DNA from 3 places in the Fictibacillus sp. NPDC058756 genome. Region 1 is predicted to be linked to each of the others. Evidence: riboswitches for the same ligand, from Rfam matches in the RefSeq annotation. Region 1 holds a riboswitch; each other region holds the start of a gene.
What was found. Region 1 has a riboswitch for lysine ahead of ACFW35_RS08885 (amino acid permease). Riboswitches for the same ligand answer to the same signal wherever they lie in the genome.

Region 1 (5,595 bases):
AGAGTTTGAAGCGTACTTAAAAGAGATCGGATGGGAAAAACAAGACTTTATCGATTTCATTGAAAGCAAAGAATGGTACTTAGAAGATTTTGAATCCGTTGATGAGCTAGGAATGCCTCTAACTGAAGACGGAGTACAATCCGTTTTAAAGGATTTTGATTTAAGCCGGGAAGAGCTAAATGATTTACTCGTTGAATGGGGTGACATTGAAGAAGGACAAGATGTTCTAGACAGTCCTTACTTTTTATTCAATGAAGATCTTGAAACATCTGTAGATTTTTATTTAAACGGATGGGAAGGAACACCAATTGACGATGAAAATCTTCAGCAGCTTCTTGAAGAGTACAATCTTGAATCAGTAGAAGCACTTGAAGAACTATTAAAAGAAAATGATGACTCTCTTGAAAGCTATGAATACATTGAAGATCTTCAGTGGGCTGTTGATTTTTACATCAATGGCGATGAATATTTGGAAGATGAATTTGCAGATTTGTTTACCGAAATTGATCTGACTGATGAAGAGATGGAAAAGCTTTTTGTACATCTTGAAACATTAAACTGGGAAGACCCAGCTTTCCTTGACAGCATGATGCTTCTTGGGGAAAGAATGATGGCTTTTGAAGAGTTTGAAACAGCGGATGAACTCTCAGCTGAACAGATTGCGGAGGTGCTCGCCATTTTTACAGAAATGAAGCAGCTTTTGCAGATTGAGACAAAATATTATCTTGTTGTAGAAGGTGAAAAGCAGCAAGTATCTATAGATACATTAATGACAATGGATTCAACAAACGGTAATGACCTAGTTATGGAAATCTATAACACGAACGGTGAACTACTTCTTGATCTAGTATTAACAGCTGATATGTTTGGCTCTGAACTTATCCAGGATACAGGAAAAGACATCCAGGAAGCTGAGAAAATTGTTACTGAAGCTCCAATGGCGGCTAAACCACCCGTTAAAACGATAAAGGGCGGAGAACTGCCGAAAACTGCTACAAATCATGTTGGGAACACCCTTGCTGGATTAACAATTGCTGCCGCTGGTATTCTTTTCTTCAGACGTTTTCGTGTTAAAGGATTCTAATCAATGAAAGATACAGAACTGAAAAGAAGCAAACTTCGGTTCATTCTTCTTACATTCTCTGTTGCATTTATCTTGTTTGGACTATGGTTCAGCACTACGAATGCTTTTAAGTTCGTGAAAGGCTATATGATTTTTAAAACAGATCAGGAATCAGCTGATGATTATCAATCGAATCCTGCTCAAAAAGAAATGAGACAGGAAACAAATGATGTGTTGTATCCAGTACGTCCAAAAAAGGGTGAAAATATAGGAGAACTGATCATACCTAAGTTAGGAGCATCACTTCCTATTGTTCACGGAACCGACGAAGAAGAACTAGAAAAAGGGGTAGGACACTTTTCAAAAAGCGTTTTGCCTGGTGAAAACGACAATTCTGTATTATCTGGTCACAGGGATACAGTGTTTCGAAAACTTGGTGAAGTTGGAAAAGGTGACATATTAGTAGTCGAAACGGAAGCGGGAAAATTTACGTACAAAGTGAAGAACGTAAGAATCGTCGACAAAAACGACCGTACCGTAATCGTTCCTAAACCACGAGCAACTTTAACAGTTTCAACATGTTATCCGTTTGATTATATTGGAGATTCACCTGAGCGGTATATATTGGTCGCTAATTTAATCTCAGAGCAATTGAATAAGTAAAAAGTTTAAACAGCTGAAGTACATTCAGCTGTTTTTTTGCATTATCAGAAAGTATAAACTTGTTAGGACGGTGATTTTCGACGTGGCAACAAGTTTAGGTCGATAGTATAAGCGCAACTAAGGCTGACGCAAAAGGCTTGGTATCAGCCAAGTTTTCTTTATGCAATTCTTCAAATTGTTGTTTAACATCCCAATAAAAAAGGTATGTTTACAAAATAATGTATGAATGGTCTAAAAGTATACCCGTCTGTTACATACTTAGAATATCAACATGAAAGCCGGTGGTTGAGCAATGAAAAAAAGCTCCGTAATTATTGTAATTTGTTTAGTAGTTTTATTAGCAAGTGCATTGTTAGTTAAATCTTTTAGTAAAGACGAAATGGAAGCAACTGCTCTTGGTGACTCCTTAGCCTATGGGTTAGGTGATACTGAGGATAACGGCTATATAGGGGATGTACAAGAGAGGTATGAGGAAGAAACTGATAAAAGGCTAGTAGTAAACGATTATGGTGTTCCGAACGATACAAGCACCGACTTGCTTAAAAGATTAAAGAATAAAGAAATCGCTGAGACGGCAAAGGACTCAGACTTTATTTTTATTAATATAGGTACAAATGATTTTATAAAAAGTACTGATCGATTTACTAAGTTTGATAAGAAAGAACTTCAAACCAATCAAGAAATTTATAAAGATAATTTAAACCAAATTATTAAGAAGGTGCAAGAAAAGGAATCATCCAAAACCATTTATATTTTAGGCATATATAATCCAAAAGTAAAATATGCAGATATGTCAACAGTAAATGAAGCTATATTAAATTGGAACCGATCAACTATACAAGTTACGAAAGATCATAAAAATGTTGCTTTTATAAGGACTGATGACCTCTTTATTAATAAAAATAAGAAAGACTATTTCGCAGATAATCTCCACCCGAATGAAAAAGGCTATGCGCTTATTGGAAAAAGAGTATTTGATTCTGTAAAACAAAATTCTGATTACAGGTAAACCAGCACCAAACAATGATCCAAAAAATTCCATTTGACGTAGTTGCAGAAATTTGTTAATCTACTATTCGTGGTTAAATTAAATATAAAGTCCTCACATTAATCTCAGTGAGGTAGAGGTCGCATTAATTATTAGTAAAACTATCAGAGGCAAGTGGTGCCATTGAAGACAGTTTGAAAGGAATTAGTGCCGAAATGTTCCATTGTCCACTTCAATGGCGCATTGGGGCTGCATTTAATAGGTGCAGAACTGTCGCAGGAGTTATTTCCTGCGTTGAGCTATCAGGGATTATTTGGGGAAGCTGGTTATGACACGTATGGGCTGTTCCATACGTGTTTTTTTTATTGGCTAAATTCTTAGGAGGTTTATTTCATCATGAAAAACAGCAATTGGAGCGTTTGGCTTTTGACAGCATTTGTCGTTGGAAATATGGTAGGGTCGGGAATTTTCATGCTCCCGAATACGTTAGCTCAAACAGCCAGTCCATTAGGAGTTACAGCAGCATGGGCAGTTACAGGCTTTGGGGTACTAATGATTGCCTTAGTATTCGGTTCATTGTCTATTAGAAAACCAGAATTAACAGCAGGTCCTCAAAGTTATGCAAAAGCAATGTTCTCAAATCCGAAAAAAGGAAACGTAGCTGGATTCAGTATGGTGTGGGGATACTGGGTTGCGAACTGGATAAGCAACGTTGCAATCATCACCAGTTTTGCAGGATATTTATCAACCTTTTTCCCTATGATGCAAAGCTCAAAGGTTGTAGGTACCGTACTTAATCAAAACATTGAACTTGGAAAGATGATTACATTTATAGTTTGTACGGTATTACTTTGGTTTACACACTTTATTTTAGTTACAAGCATCAATGGTGCAGGAAAGCTTAACTTTGTTGCTACTGCTTCTAAAGTAATCGGTTTTATGTTATTTATTGTTGCTGCATTATTCGCCGTTGAATCTTCTATATTTGCTGACGCATATTTCCCTGTGGTTGATGAATCTGGAGTTTCACATGGACTAGGCAGTCAAATCAATATGGCAGCTATTGCAACGCTTTGGGCTTTTGTCGGAATTGAATCTGCTGTTGTTTTATCTGGCAGAGCAACTTCCCAAAGAGACGTAAAAAAAGCTACGATAATCGGTTTATTAATAGCCTTAAGTATTTATATGATTACTACGATATTAACAATGAATGTACTTCCAAGAGAAGTTCTTATGACTTCTGATAAGCCATTTGTAGATGTCTTATCTGTTCTGATCGGTGATACTGGAGCATCACTAATGGGTCTTCTAGCGGTTATCTCACTTTTTGGATCTACCATTGGGTGGATACTGCTAAGTTCAGAAGTTCCCTATCAAGCTGCAAAATCTGGTGTATTCCCAGCTTACTTTGGAAAGGTAAATAAGAACGGAAGCCCTGTCAAAGCTTTATCTGTAACGAATATAATGTCTCAGATTTTTATCTTTTCTACAATTTCAGGCACTATTGGTGAAGCTTACTTGTTCTTAACAACTTCTGCAACATTAGCTTATTTGATTCCTTATTTAGTATCAGCACTATACTTCTTAAAACTCGTTTATAAGGGCGAGACGTATGATCAAATCAAGGGATCTCGAGTAAAAGATGGAGCAATTGCTTTATTTGCATTGATTTATTCCAGCTGGGTTATCATTTCTGGAACAGCAGACGCGAAAACATTTACTTTGGGAATAGGTCTTTTCCTTATAGGATTTCTTGTATACCCTCTATTTAACAAGTATACTGTTAAGAAAAGTAAAACCTCTGATTGATGTTTTCTTTTTTTAAACTTTAACTTATAAAGTGAATTAACTTAATAAGCTCGTATAATCGCAGGGATATGGCCTGCAAGTTTCTACCAAACCCCCATAAATGGGTTTGACTACGAGTGACGCAAATATTACCAAACATCCTTTTCATATAAGGGTGTATTGGATTATTTCTGTTCCGTTTATTATACCGGAGGATTGTTTCACTCATTTTGAGAGAAGCGATTCTCCGGTTTTTTGTTACTCAAAATAAATAACGAGGTGACCAGGAACGTTTTTTATTGTTAAAAGATGACTCTATACAGACGAGATATAGTACGACACATTTTTCACATTGAATACATATGTTAATAAAGTAAAACAAGCTATTAATTTAGGAAGTGGAAAAGTGGTTAGCAAGAAAAATAAAAGAGAGAAGAAAGCAGCAAACAAAAGATTTTTTGATCCAGCATGTGATTATGTTCCTTCTGCCGTGAACGAGCTAACTGGAGGTTTTTATGTGCCTACGGGAGATTATATTCCAACTGGCGGGTATATGCCTACCGGAGATTATGAGCATTACGGCTTATATGTGCCTACAGGGGATTATATTCCAACTGCCGGATATGTACCTACCGGGGACTATGAACTATATGGCATATATGTACCAACTGGTGATTATCAATTGGACTCTTATGTGCCTTCTGGAGATTTTATGCTGGATGAAGGAGAAGAATCTTCTGATATTACTAGAAGGTTTTCAGCAGAAAACTTATTTGAAGAAAGTCATATAAATCCTATATTCCTTTTAAAGAATAACCCTAATAAACTGAGCTCACCAAAAGGTTATATTATTCCTCCAATAATTCTAGTTTAAAAACTGCTCTTACAAGAATTGATTATATATCCCATTGAAAGGACTATAATCCTTGATTACCATTAGTTTGTGTATGATTGTAAAAGATGAAGAGAATACCATTGCTATATGCCTAGATTCAATTCACGATTTAGTGGATGAAATAATAATAGTTGATACAGGTTCTGTTGATCAGACTAAGAATATAGCAAGGCAATATACAGATAAAATTTATGATTT
Region 2 (5,595 bases), 170 kb from region 1:
TCTGGTCCATTCTGGTTTCAATCGGCATTTCCTGGCGTTCTATCGTTGTTTGTCTTGGTGACCGAGTCACTTTTTCCTGAAAGACCTTCTGCATTGCCTGCAGCATATCATAGAGCGTTACATTTGTTACCTGCTGAGCTGTTTCCTCTTTTTCGAACTGACTTAAATCGAGCGGTTCTCTAGTATAAACTAAGCTTCTTGCAGCTTCTCTTTCTTTTAATTCATCTGCTGCAAACTTATATTTCCGGTATTCAATTAACCTTCTCACAAGTTCGTCTCTCGGATCTTCTTCCACGTCTAATTCCAACTGATGATCAAGAAAATCATCCTCGTGCTTCGGCAAAAGCATCTTGCTTTTTATCGCAAGCAAAGTTGCAGCCATGACTAAATATTCACTGGCAACATCCAGTTTAAGCTCTTTCATCGTATGTATATATTGCAAGTATTGCTCTGTAATTATTGCTACAGGTATATCATAAATATCTACTTCGTATGTTTGAATTAAATGAAGCAGCAAATCAAGCGGACCTTCAAATCCATCAAGCTTCACACTATATTTCATAACATTTCCCCAGTTTTATCAACGTTTTTTGTATTATAAAATTATATCATATTTTCAACATACAAAAGCTGTATTTTTATTAGTCATAGGCCTATGGTAAACTAAATGCGAAAAAGTAAAGGGGTGTGGGCACAAGTTGAATTATCCGAAAGCTTGGATTGATTATCTAATCTTTTTTCATACTGAACAAGACTATTTTGAGTGCCATGAAGTACTCGAGGAGCATTGGAAGAACGAAGGAATGAAAGGAAACCTTTGGCCGGGGCTCATCCAGATCGCTGTAGCTCTCTACCACCAGAGACGCCTTAATATGAACGGTGCAAAAAGAATGATAACAAGCGGAATTCAAAAACTTCAAAGCGAAAAAGCTGCACTTCATTCACTTGGTCTGGAACCTGACACTCTCTTTGAATTGCTGGAGAATAGGAAAAATGAGATTGTTCAGCAAAAAGAATTTAAGCCTTTTTTACTCCCATTAACACCGTCATTGAAAAAAACATGCATATTAGAAGCCGAAAAAACCGGGAAGGCATGGAAATCAAAACTTGTTCGAGACGAGACTATTATTCATAAACATAGATTAAGAGACCGAACACCTGTTATCGAGGAAAGAGAAAAGCAGAAATTGCAAAAGAACAGAATTCTTTAATAAAAAATCTAAATCCCCTGTCAACCGAATCCATGACAGGGGATTTTTATGCGTTCAGCTTATCAAACTACAATAAAAAAAGCCCCGGATACCCGGGGCCGCTCAATATTACTCTTCCCAAACTTTAACTTCTTTCATTACATCGCCTTGCTTAATGCGCAAAACAGTGTCCATTCCTTCAGTAACTTGTCCGAAAACTGTGTGTACGCCATTCAGATGCGGCTGAGGCTCGTGTACAATAAAGAACTGGCTTCCACCAGTATCACGGCCAGCGTGAGCCATTGATAGAGATCCTGCTACATGTTTGTGAGGATTACCTTCTGTTTCACAAGGAATTGAGTAACCAGGACCGCCTGCACCAGTTCCAGTCGGATCTCCGCCTTGTGCTACGAAACCAGGAATTACACGGTGGAATGTTACTCCATTATAAAATCCTTCGTTTGCAAGCTTTTCAAAGTTTTCTACAGTTCCAGGTGCTTCTTCTTGATATAGATCAAATAATATTTTTTCGCCATTTTCGAATTCGATTGAACCTTTTTTCATTAAATTGGCCTCCTTATGTTTCATTCACATACCATTGTACGGTGAAATGACATCCCCGTAAACTAATTTACACAAAAACCTTTGATTTTAGGGGCACATCCTGTCTGACTAAGTCTTCGTACGTTTCTCGCTTAACAACAAGCTGTTTTTCACCATTTTCTACAAAAACAACTGCTGGACGCTGTATTCGGTTATAATTGTTTGCCATACTGTATCCATACGCTCCTGTACAAGATACAGCAAGATAATCTTGATCCGTCACTTCAGGCAGCTCCAAATCCCAAATGAGCATATCTCCGCTCTCACAGCACTTTCCTGCAATTGATACTGTTTGGGCAGGCTTATCGTTCATCTTGTTTGCTGTATATGCGTCATATTTTGCTTGATAAAGAGCTGGACGAATATTATCTGTCATACCGCCATCAACAGACACATAATGTCTTACACCTTCAATCTCTTTTTGAGAACCGATCGAATAGATCGTTGTCCCAGCATCTCCAACGAGTGATCTCCCGGGTTCAATCCATAATTCAGGCATTGGTTTTTCTTCGAATTGAGCCATTTTACGATTGACTTCATCAATCATTGCCATTACATACTGTTCTGGCTCAAGAGGTGTGTCATCAGAAGTATATTGAATACCAAAGCCTCCGCCTAGATTCACGACGCGAGGAAAATATTGATAGCTCTCTTCCCAAATCTTAAAGTGGCTAAACAGCTTATCAATTGCTAAAGTAAAACCTTCAGTTTCAAAGATTTGAGAACCTATGTGACAATGTATGCCGAGCACCTCGAAAAACTCAGACTCAAGGACTACTTGCAACGCCTTATCTGCTTGCCCGCTTCCTAAGTCAAAACCAAATTTAGAATCTTCCTGACCGGTTATGATGTAATCATGGGTATGTGCTTCAATACCAGGTGTAAGACGCAATAAGATCTTCACTTTCTTATTCAGTTTTCTGCAAAGCATCTTTAACAGATTTATTTCATAAAAATTGTCTACTACAATACACCCTACTCCTGCTGTAAGTGCGAACTCTAATTCCTCAACACTCTTGTTGTTTCCATGAAAATGGATACGTTCTGCAGGAAATTCTGCTTGGAGTGCTGTATAAAGTTCCCCGCCGGAAACAACATCCAAACTTAACCCTTCTTGATCCATAAGCTGAATGATCGCGATCGATGAAAATGCTTTGCTGGCGTATGCTACCTGATATCCAACACCCTTTTCTTCAAATGCTTTCTTAAATCCTCTCGCTCTAGTTCTTATTAAAGCAACATCATATATATAAAGCGGTGTGCCATACTTTTTAGCAAGTTTCACCGTATCTGCTCCGCCTATCCAAAGATGATTATTTTCTCCGATTTTAGCTGTGCCATGTAAATTCACAATTAATCTCCTCTCCATGATGATGAAGAATTCAATCCCGACAATAATAAAAAGACAGCCGCAATTAAGGCAGGCTGTCATGACCGTGCCCTCATGTCGGAATAGCTCTCCACTACTGTTGTAGTGACAGTCCGCTGCTTGTTCAGCAGCGGCCCAGCATAAAAAGAAATGGATCTCCTTTTACACTTCGGCAAATTGACCTTTCGACATATTTCATCGTCTTCCATGAACTCCATATGCTACTTATTCGTTTTGCGCCTCTACCTCAAATGAGGCATATATTGAATTAGTTATGAATTTAACACAATTTTTGTTAATCCACAAGGGACAGATACATTAGTTTGGCTGCTTTTTTCTATTCTGCGGATGTACGATGCTAGGACGCACTTTTGACAGCGGCACGGCAACCCGTACAAGAATCTGCAAAAACGCTTTTGGATTAAATGGTATGAACGGCCAGAGATATGGCGTGTTTAAATTTTTTATGGTGCTTAAGTAAAGAATAAACAACGTTACTCCAATCATGTAGCCTGGGACCTTAAACAGTACAACTAATACTATAAGAACAAGTCTGACTACTTTATTCGCTACACTAAGTTCATAACTTGGGGTCGAGAATCCACCAATTGCTGCTATGGCCACGTACAACATAACCTCAGGAACAAACAAACCAACATCTATCGCAATTTGACCGATCAGAATTGCAGCAATCAGCCCCATTGCCGTTGAAAGTGAGCTTGGAGTATGAATGGCGGCCAGCCTTAAAATATCAATCCCAATTTCAGCAAACAAAATTTGCAGGAACAATGGAATATTCGTTGTTTTATTAGGTCCAATAAAGTCTATAAAGTCAGGCAGCAGCTGTTGTTGCATTGAAAATAAAAGCCACATCGGCACCAAAAAAACGGACATGATTATCCCGCTAAAACGAATCCATCTTAAGAAGGCACCGATAAATGGTGTTTGCCGATATTCTTCTGCGTGCTGGACGTGATGAAAAAGTGTAGTCGGTGTGATCATTACACTTGGTGTAGTATCCGTGATGATTAATACATGCCCTTCCATTAAATGCTGCGCGGCAACATCTGGTCTTTCTGTATACCGTACGAGTGGAAACGGGTTCCAGCCTTGCTTTACGATAAACTCTTCAATGGTCTTATCCGCCATGGGAATCCCATCTATTTCAATTTTACTTAGTTCTTTTCTGATAAGATCTACCAGACCAGGGTCAGCAACATCCTGGATATATGAAATGCAGATATCCGTCTTTGATCGTTCGCCTACTTGCAGAATTTCATGTCTAAGTCTTTCATCCCGTATTCTTCTTCTCGTAAGAGCTGTATTAATAATGATGTTTTCTGTATAGCCGTCACGAGCTCCCCTTACAACTTTTTCAATATCCGGTTCTTCTGGTGACCTTCCCGGATAGCTTCTCACGTCTACTATAAACGCTTCTTCCTCACCATCAAGAAAAATGACGATCAATCCTGAAAGCATACGGTCTACCGCTTCATCTAGTGATTTTGTAAGCTCAACCTGCTGATGAGCAAGGTGATTATGTACAAGATCTTTTACTTTCCCTGGAGATCTGTGGCCATGGTCCATGTCCATAAGCTCGCGATACAGCATAATGATAAATTCACTGTCACAAAGACCGGTACAATAATATAGCTGTAGCTCTTTTTTGAGTACAAATATTTTTCGGACACCTACATCAAAACTTATACCGATGCCAAGGCGGTCTTTTAAGAACTTTTCATTCTCTTCTATATTTTTACTGATCGGTGTTTTGTTCTTTGTGTTTGCCATGAGATTCGCTCCTTTCTAGAATGAGATTGATTGCTTTTAAGGTTATTGGGGCTCCTTTTTCAACTGAATCGAACCCAGCCATCTTTCCAATATCACCTACTCCGATTACAAAAGGAAGATTCAGTTCGTCTAATATATAGACCGTATCCCCATTGATTCTTCCAGTTTCCAAATCAGGCACTCCGCTTTTATCAATCCCAAACTCAGTGAGTTCACCATATCTATCCATGGAACAATGAACCTTTGTCCATTCTGCAAAATGTGTTTTAGATGCGACTGCTACCGCACCGATAACATCAAAATCCTCTTGCTGATGAATAATTCTCATAGCCTGTTCACCAGGACCTTCACCTTTAAAGCCACAATCATCAAACATTACAAGCACAGGGTCATGAGGGGTTTTACGGATCATTTTAACAAGTTCTTCACCGCTTTTTTTGGTCGGATTTCCCCAAGACTGTGAAATACAGCGTCCGCCAATTATTTTGGCAGCATGTTCAACAACCCGAAGCGCATAAAAATCTCCATCTGTTATGAAAATAACCCGTTTTTTCACCCTCAATCACCCCTTTGGTTCGAAGAAAACTGCAACTAAAAACCCAAAAAGAATAGCAGATGATATCCCTGCAGAAGTTAACTCGA
Region 3 (5,595 bases), 540 kb from region 1:
ACTTAGATGAAGGAGAACGCTTTGTTCCATTCATTATGCATGGACCACATATCCGTAAAGGTATAACAGTGGAAGAAAAGCACAGCTTAGTTTCTCTGGCACCGACCATCGCTCATCTTCTTGGTGCACCATTTCCGGAAAACAGCAGAGGTCCAGTTTTAAAGCAGGCAATAAAAGAAAGCAGGGAAATGTAATACATGAAAAAAGTAACGAAAGTCATTGTTTTTTTACCTGCTTATAATGAAGAAGATTCGATCGGAGAAGTAATACGAAAAATCCCCCGTGATTTTCATTCAACTGTTGATGTTGAAGTCATGGTTATTGATGATGGGTGTTCGGATCGAACAAAAGAAGTTTCTCTTGAAGCAGGCGCAGATCATTATATTTTACATACCGTAAACAAAGGTCTTGGAGCAGCTGTTCGAACGGGATTAGAATCGTGTTATTTACATGGGGCAGATATAGCTGTAATGATTGATGCTGATAACGAATATCCAGCTGATGAAATCCCTGAACTTATTCAGCCGCTGCTTGATGGCTTGGCAGATTATTCAATGGGATCCCGATTTTTAGGAACGATTTCAGGAATGAAATTGCATCGCCGCCTAGGAAATTACTTTTTCACATTGCTGCAATGCCTCTTATTAAGAAGATGGATTCGTGACGGCCAATCTGGTATGAGAGCTTTTAACAGAGAAACGATGAGAGACTTTGAAATTATTCATGATTACAACTATGCACAAGTATTGACGCTTAATCTCGTTCGAAAGGGATTTCGGATGATTGAAGTTCCTATTACCTACAAAGTTAGAACGACAGGTACTTCATTTATCACTTTCAAGAAATATTTAAGGAATGTGATACCTGGAATATGGAATGAAATGAGAAGACCTGTAAGAAAGATCAGAGAGTATCCTTCTTACGATACAAATGAATGATTATCATTTCAAGACCTGCCTACTGATGCAGGTCTTTTTTAAAGGCTTCTTTCGAAAACTTTAATGATTTGTAAGTAGTTGATTTCCGCTCCAGATGCTCGCTTTCCGCAGGGTGTGCGGTGAGCCTCCTAGCGCTCTGCGCTATCAGGAGTCTCACCTGTCCCACTCATCCTGCAGGAGTCTCGCATCTTCCACTCCAATCAACTTGTCAATGAAGTGAATGAAAAAATCGAGCCAAAAGCAAGATCAGAAAAAAGGGATGAGCGGTAATGAATTAAAAAAGTCATTTTCTATGATATTATGATTAAATAATAGGTACATCAGAGGGGTGGATAGATATTGACCTCAATTAAACAAAAATTAATGCTGCTTCCAGATCAGCCTGGCTGCTATTTAATGAAGAATGAATTTGGAAAAGTAATATATGTAGGGAAAGCAAAAGTATTAAAAAATAGAGTAAAATCATATTTTTCTGGATCGCATGACGGAAAAACCCAGCGGTTAGTCAGTGAGATCAGAGACTTTGAATATATTGTTACTTCTACAGAAATGGAAGCTCTAGTTCTCGAGATGAACTTAATCAAAAAACATGATCCCCGTTATAACGTCATGTTAAAAGATGATAAAAGCTATCCATATTTAAAAGTTACTTCCGAAAAACATCCTCGTCTTTTATATATCAGGAAGATAAAAAAAGACGGCGGAAAATATTTTGGCCCCTTTGTGAACGCATATGCTGCACAAGAAACGAAAAAACTCCTGGATCGTATTTTTCCGCTAAGAAAATGTGATACGATGCCGAAAAGAGTATGCCTCTATTATCATATTGGTCAATGTCTTGGTCCATGTGTTTATGAAATTTCACAGGAACAGAACAAACAAATGGTAGAAGGTATCATAAAGTTTCTGAATGGCGGTTACCAGGATGTGAAGAGACAGCTGTCAGAAAAAATGCTTGAAGCATCTGAAGCCTTAAACTTTGAACGCGCAAAAGAGCTGCGTGACCAGATCCAGCATATTGAAGCAGTTATGGAAAAACAAAAGATGATGACTTCGGATTTAGTCGACAGAGATGTATTCGGTTATCATTTCGATAAAGGCTGGATGTGTGTACAGGTGTTTTTTATTCGGCAAGGGAAAGTGATTGCTAGAGATATTTCTGTATTTCCTTTTTACGGAGAGGCACACGAAGACCTGCTTACTTTTATTGGCCAGTTTTATCTTCAAAAAAATCATCTGCTTCCAAAAGAAATTCTTTTGCCCAAACAGGTGGATGCTAATATGATTCAAGAGCTTCTTAATGTTAAAGTTCTTCAGCCACAAAAAGGGCAAAAGAAGGAACTAGTTGAATTGGCCACGAAAAATGCAACTCTTGCACTTAACGAAAAGTTTGCATTAATCGAGCAGGATGAAGCACGGACAGTAAAAGCAGTTGAAAACTTAGGCGAAAGAATGGGAATTGCTCCGCCTTACAGGATTGAAGCTTTTGATAACTCTAACATTCACGGTACAGACCCCGTTTCAGCTATGGTTGTCTTTGTTGACGGGAAGCCGTATAAAAAGGATTATCGAAAATATAAGATTAAATCTGTAGAGGGGCCTGATGACTATGCTTCTATGAAGGAAGTTGTTCGCAGAAGATATTCCAGATTGCTGAGAGAAGAAGGTGAATTGCCAAGCTTAATCCTGATTGATGGCGGAAAAGGCCAGATTTCAGCTGCTCAAGATGTACTTGAAAACGAACTTAATCTTTTCATCCCTGTTGCAGGGCTGTCAAAGGACGAGAAGCACCGTACATCTCAATTGTGGCTCGGTGATCCGCCTGAGACGATTCACCTTCCGAGAAACAGCCAAGAATTTTACTTGCTTCAAAGAGTGCAGGATGAAGTGCACCGTTTTGCCATTTCTTTTCATCGCAAAGTCCGGTCAAAAAGTATGTTCGAGTCTACTTTGGATGGGATTGCTGGGATAGGAGAAAAAAGAAAGAAGATGCTGCTCCGTCATTTCGGGTCAATGAAAAAAATGAAAGACGCAACTGTAGAAGAGATTCAGGAAGCGGGAGTTCCAAGAGCAGTTGCGGAAGAAATAAACAAAGCATTTTTATCAAAAGACTAGTTGCAGTCATTTAGTAACTTTGTTAAAATGAGACCAACTTTATAAATATGCCATGCTTCTAATGAAGTGATGGTAGAGGAGCAGGAACCAATAGTATCCCATCTGAAGAGAAGAAGCTCTTGTGAGGGTGGAAGAAAGGGGATTCTTGCCGAAGTGTAAAAGGACTTCTAGCCTTTTATGCTGGACCTGTATTGAATAAATACAGAGCTGTCACACAATTCCCCCCAGGACTTGTGTGGAGGACTATCTCACTAGGGGGAAACAAACTTGGCTTGCTGCGGATATAGCAACAATAGGGTTTTTCCTTATTGTTGCTTTTTTGTTTCTTAAAGAGATAGAAAATTACAACAGGAAAGGATTTGGAGAAGATGGGGAGAATCGTACAAAAATTTGGCGGTACAAGTGTCGGTTCGGTTGAACGGATCCAAAATGCCGCAAAAAGAATTATTAACGAAGTCAACAATGGCAATGAAGTTGTTGTTGTTGTATCTGCAATGGGCAAAACAACAGATGAACTTGTCAGATTGGCTGGAGAAATCAGCAAAAATCCTTCTAAACGTGAAATGGATATGCTCCTCACAACAGGTGAACAAGTCACTATAGCCTTATTAACGATGGCTTTGCATCAGGAAGGTTATAAAGCCCTTTCCCTGACAGGCTGGCAAGCAGGCATTCAAACAGAGAATAATCATTCAAATGCTAGAATACTAGACATTGATTCTGAACGGATCAACGGTTTGTTAAAAGACGGGAATATTGTGGTGGTTGCAGGATTTCAAGGCTTGATTCCTGAGACGAATGATATTGCAACACTTGGAAGAGGCGGATCAGACACAACCGCTGTAGCGCTGGCGGCCGCTCTGAAAGCTGATCGCTGTGACATTTATACAGATGTTACCGGTGTTTACACGACTGACCCTCGTGCAGTTAAGACAGCAAGAAAAATACCGTCTATTTCTTATGATGAGATGCTTGAAATGGCTAATCTTGGGGCTGGTGTCCTGCACCCTAGAGCTGTAGAATTTGCAAAAAACTATTCGATTGTTTTAGAAGTCAGATCAAGTATGAGTGATGAACGAGGAACGCTAGTAGAGGAGGAAGCAACTATGGAACAAAACTTAATGGTTAGAGGTTTAGCTTTTGAAGGTAACATAACAAAGATTACAGTAACCAACATGCCAAACGAAATTAATGCTTTGTCGGATTTGTTCACGATCTTGGCAAGCAACGGAATAAATGTAGACATTATCATTCAAAACGTGATGAACGAAGAAAAGACCAATATTTCTTTTTCCATTGACTCCAGTATATTATCAGAAACTCAAGAAGTACTTGCTGAAAATCAAGATAAACTTGGCTTTGAATCTATCAGTTATGAAGGCAACCTTGCTAAAGTATCCATCGTTGGTTCAGGAATGATCTCTAACCCTGGTGTAGCGGCAATGATGTTTAAAGCACTATCCAACCAATATGTAATGATTAAAATGGTTAGTACATCTGAAATTAAAGTTTCAACTGTAGTGAAACAGGAAGATATGATTAAATCAATTGAAACTCTTCACGACACATTTGAACTGGATGCACGTGTTCCTGTTCAAAACCAATAATTTCTTACAATTAAAGAAAGCCGGCATCAGCCGGCTTTTGTTCATTCAATTGTATCTTTTTTGTCCCATTGAACCGTAATGGAAACTTTATTGCGTTTCATTGACTCAAGTGCTTCAGTTGTACATTTTTTTTGCAGCTGAATTTGTTCTGCTAGAAAACCAGCTTCTAGACTGAAAGTGTTGTGCTGGAAATTCTCGATCCGCTGTTCGATAAGTAACGAATGAAGTGAGAACACCATTTCTGTTTTTGATGCTTCAATCATTTCGAGATTACCCCAGCCTGCTTCATTGAAAAAAGCACTTACTTCTTCCATTGTATGTAAAGGGTATTTTCTGGCAAGGTGTCTGCCAGCCCAATATAGAATATTTCTTTCTTGTTTACCAAGAAGTTCAGGTAATAAATCGCTGCGAAGGATCTCGTACCCAAAAGCTGAAACAGAAGGCTTTTCGACAGGGGTAGTCTCGTCCTTTGTTTTTTGTTTAAACATTCTGCATCCCTTCTTTCTAATTTTCATTATAACGGGTTAAGGGAGCAAACTCTATAGCAACTCGGTATTTGTCGAAAAAGTAATAAAGAACAAACGCTTATGTATCAATAAAATATCCCAATTAAGTTGTTAGCGTTTTCTTGACGGTGTCAAACGATGGGAGTAAAATGGACATGTTGCTAGTTGATTAAACTAATTGTTTAACACTTTTTCCTCTAAAAAAGAGGGAACTTAAAACGCTTACATGTGGAGAGGAACAAAAGATTAGCAGCCAGAGAGAGGCTAAATTTGAAGGGGGCAAGAGAATGTCTGGCAGTAAGGATTTTGTAAACAGAAGGATTCATTCACTTTTAGGAGTTATTCCTATAGGGCTTTTTCTCGTTCAGCACTTGGTTGTAAACCATTTTGCAACTAGGGATGCTGATGCATTTAACGCCGCAGCACATT

Region 2: it holds a riboswitch for lysine, as region 1 does, so the genes downstream of both, lysA (diaminopimelate decarboxylase) here and ACFW35_RS08885 (amino acid permease) in region 1, are expected to answer to the same signal.
Region 3: it holds a riboswitch for lysine, as region 1 does, so the genes downstream of both, ACFW35_RS06070 (aspartate kinase) here and ACFW35_RS08885 (amino acid permease) in region 1, are expected to answer to the same signal.

What each region holds. Positions count from the first base shown of each region.
Region 1 is NZ_JBHYPU010000001.1:1,759,895-1,765,489, reverse strand. Features, by position in the region: gene ACFW35_RS08900 (processed acidic surface protein) at 1-1,084, shown strand, start outside; gene ACFW35_RS08895 (class D sortase) at 1,088-1,726, shown strand; gene ACFW35_RS08890 (GDSL-type esterase/lipase family protein) at 2,019-2,735, shown strand; lysine riboswitch at 2,841-3,024, shown strand; gene ACFW35_RS08885 (amino acid permease) at 3,108-4,523, shown strand; purine riboswitch at 4,554-4,656, shown strand; gene ACFW35_RS08880 (hypothetical protein) at 4,909-5,376, shown strand; gene ACFW35_RS08875 (tetratricopeptide repeat-containing glycosyltransferase family 2 protein) at 5,429-5,595, shown strand, end outside.
Region 2 is NZ_JBHYPU010000001.1:1,592,222-1,597,816, reverse strand. Features, by position in the region: gene ACFW35_RS08035 (segregation/condensation protein A) at 1-562, opposite strand, end outside; gene ACFW35_RS08030 (DUF309 domain-containing protein) at 699-1,211, shown strand; gene ACFW35_RS08025 (peptidylprolyl isomerase) at 1,320-1,754, opposite strand; gene lysA (diaminopimelate decarboxylase) at 1,822-3,162, opposite strand; lysine riboswitch at 3,239-3,415, opposite strand; gene ACFW35_RS08015 (spore germination protein) at 3,481-4,953, opposite strand; gene ACFW35_RS08010 (stage V sporulation protein AE) at 4,919-5,515, opposite strand; gene spoVAE (stage V sporulation protein AE) at 5,516-5,595, opposite strand, start outside.
Region 3 is NZ_JBHYPU010000001.1:1,216,320-1,221,914, forward strand. Features, by position in the region: gene ACFW35_RS06055 (alkaline phosphatase family protein) at 1-194, shown strand, start outside; gene ACFW35_RS06060 (glycosyltransferase family 2 protein) at 198-938, shown strand; gene uvrC (excinuclease ABC subunit UvrC) at 1,302-3,053, shown strand; lysine riboswitch at 3,119-3,307, shown strand; gene ACFW35_RS06070 (aspartate kinase) at 3,422-4,660, shown strand; gene ACFW35_RS06075 (YslB family protein) at 4,702-5,148, opposite strand; gene ACFW35_RS06080 (succinate dehydrogenase cytochrome b558 subunit) at 5,454-5,595, shown strand, end outside.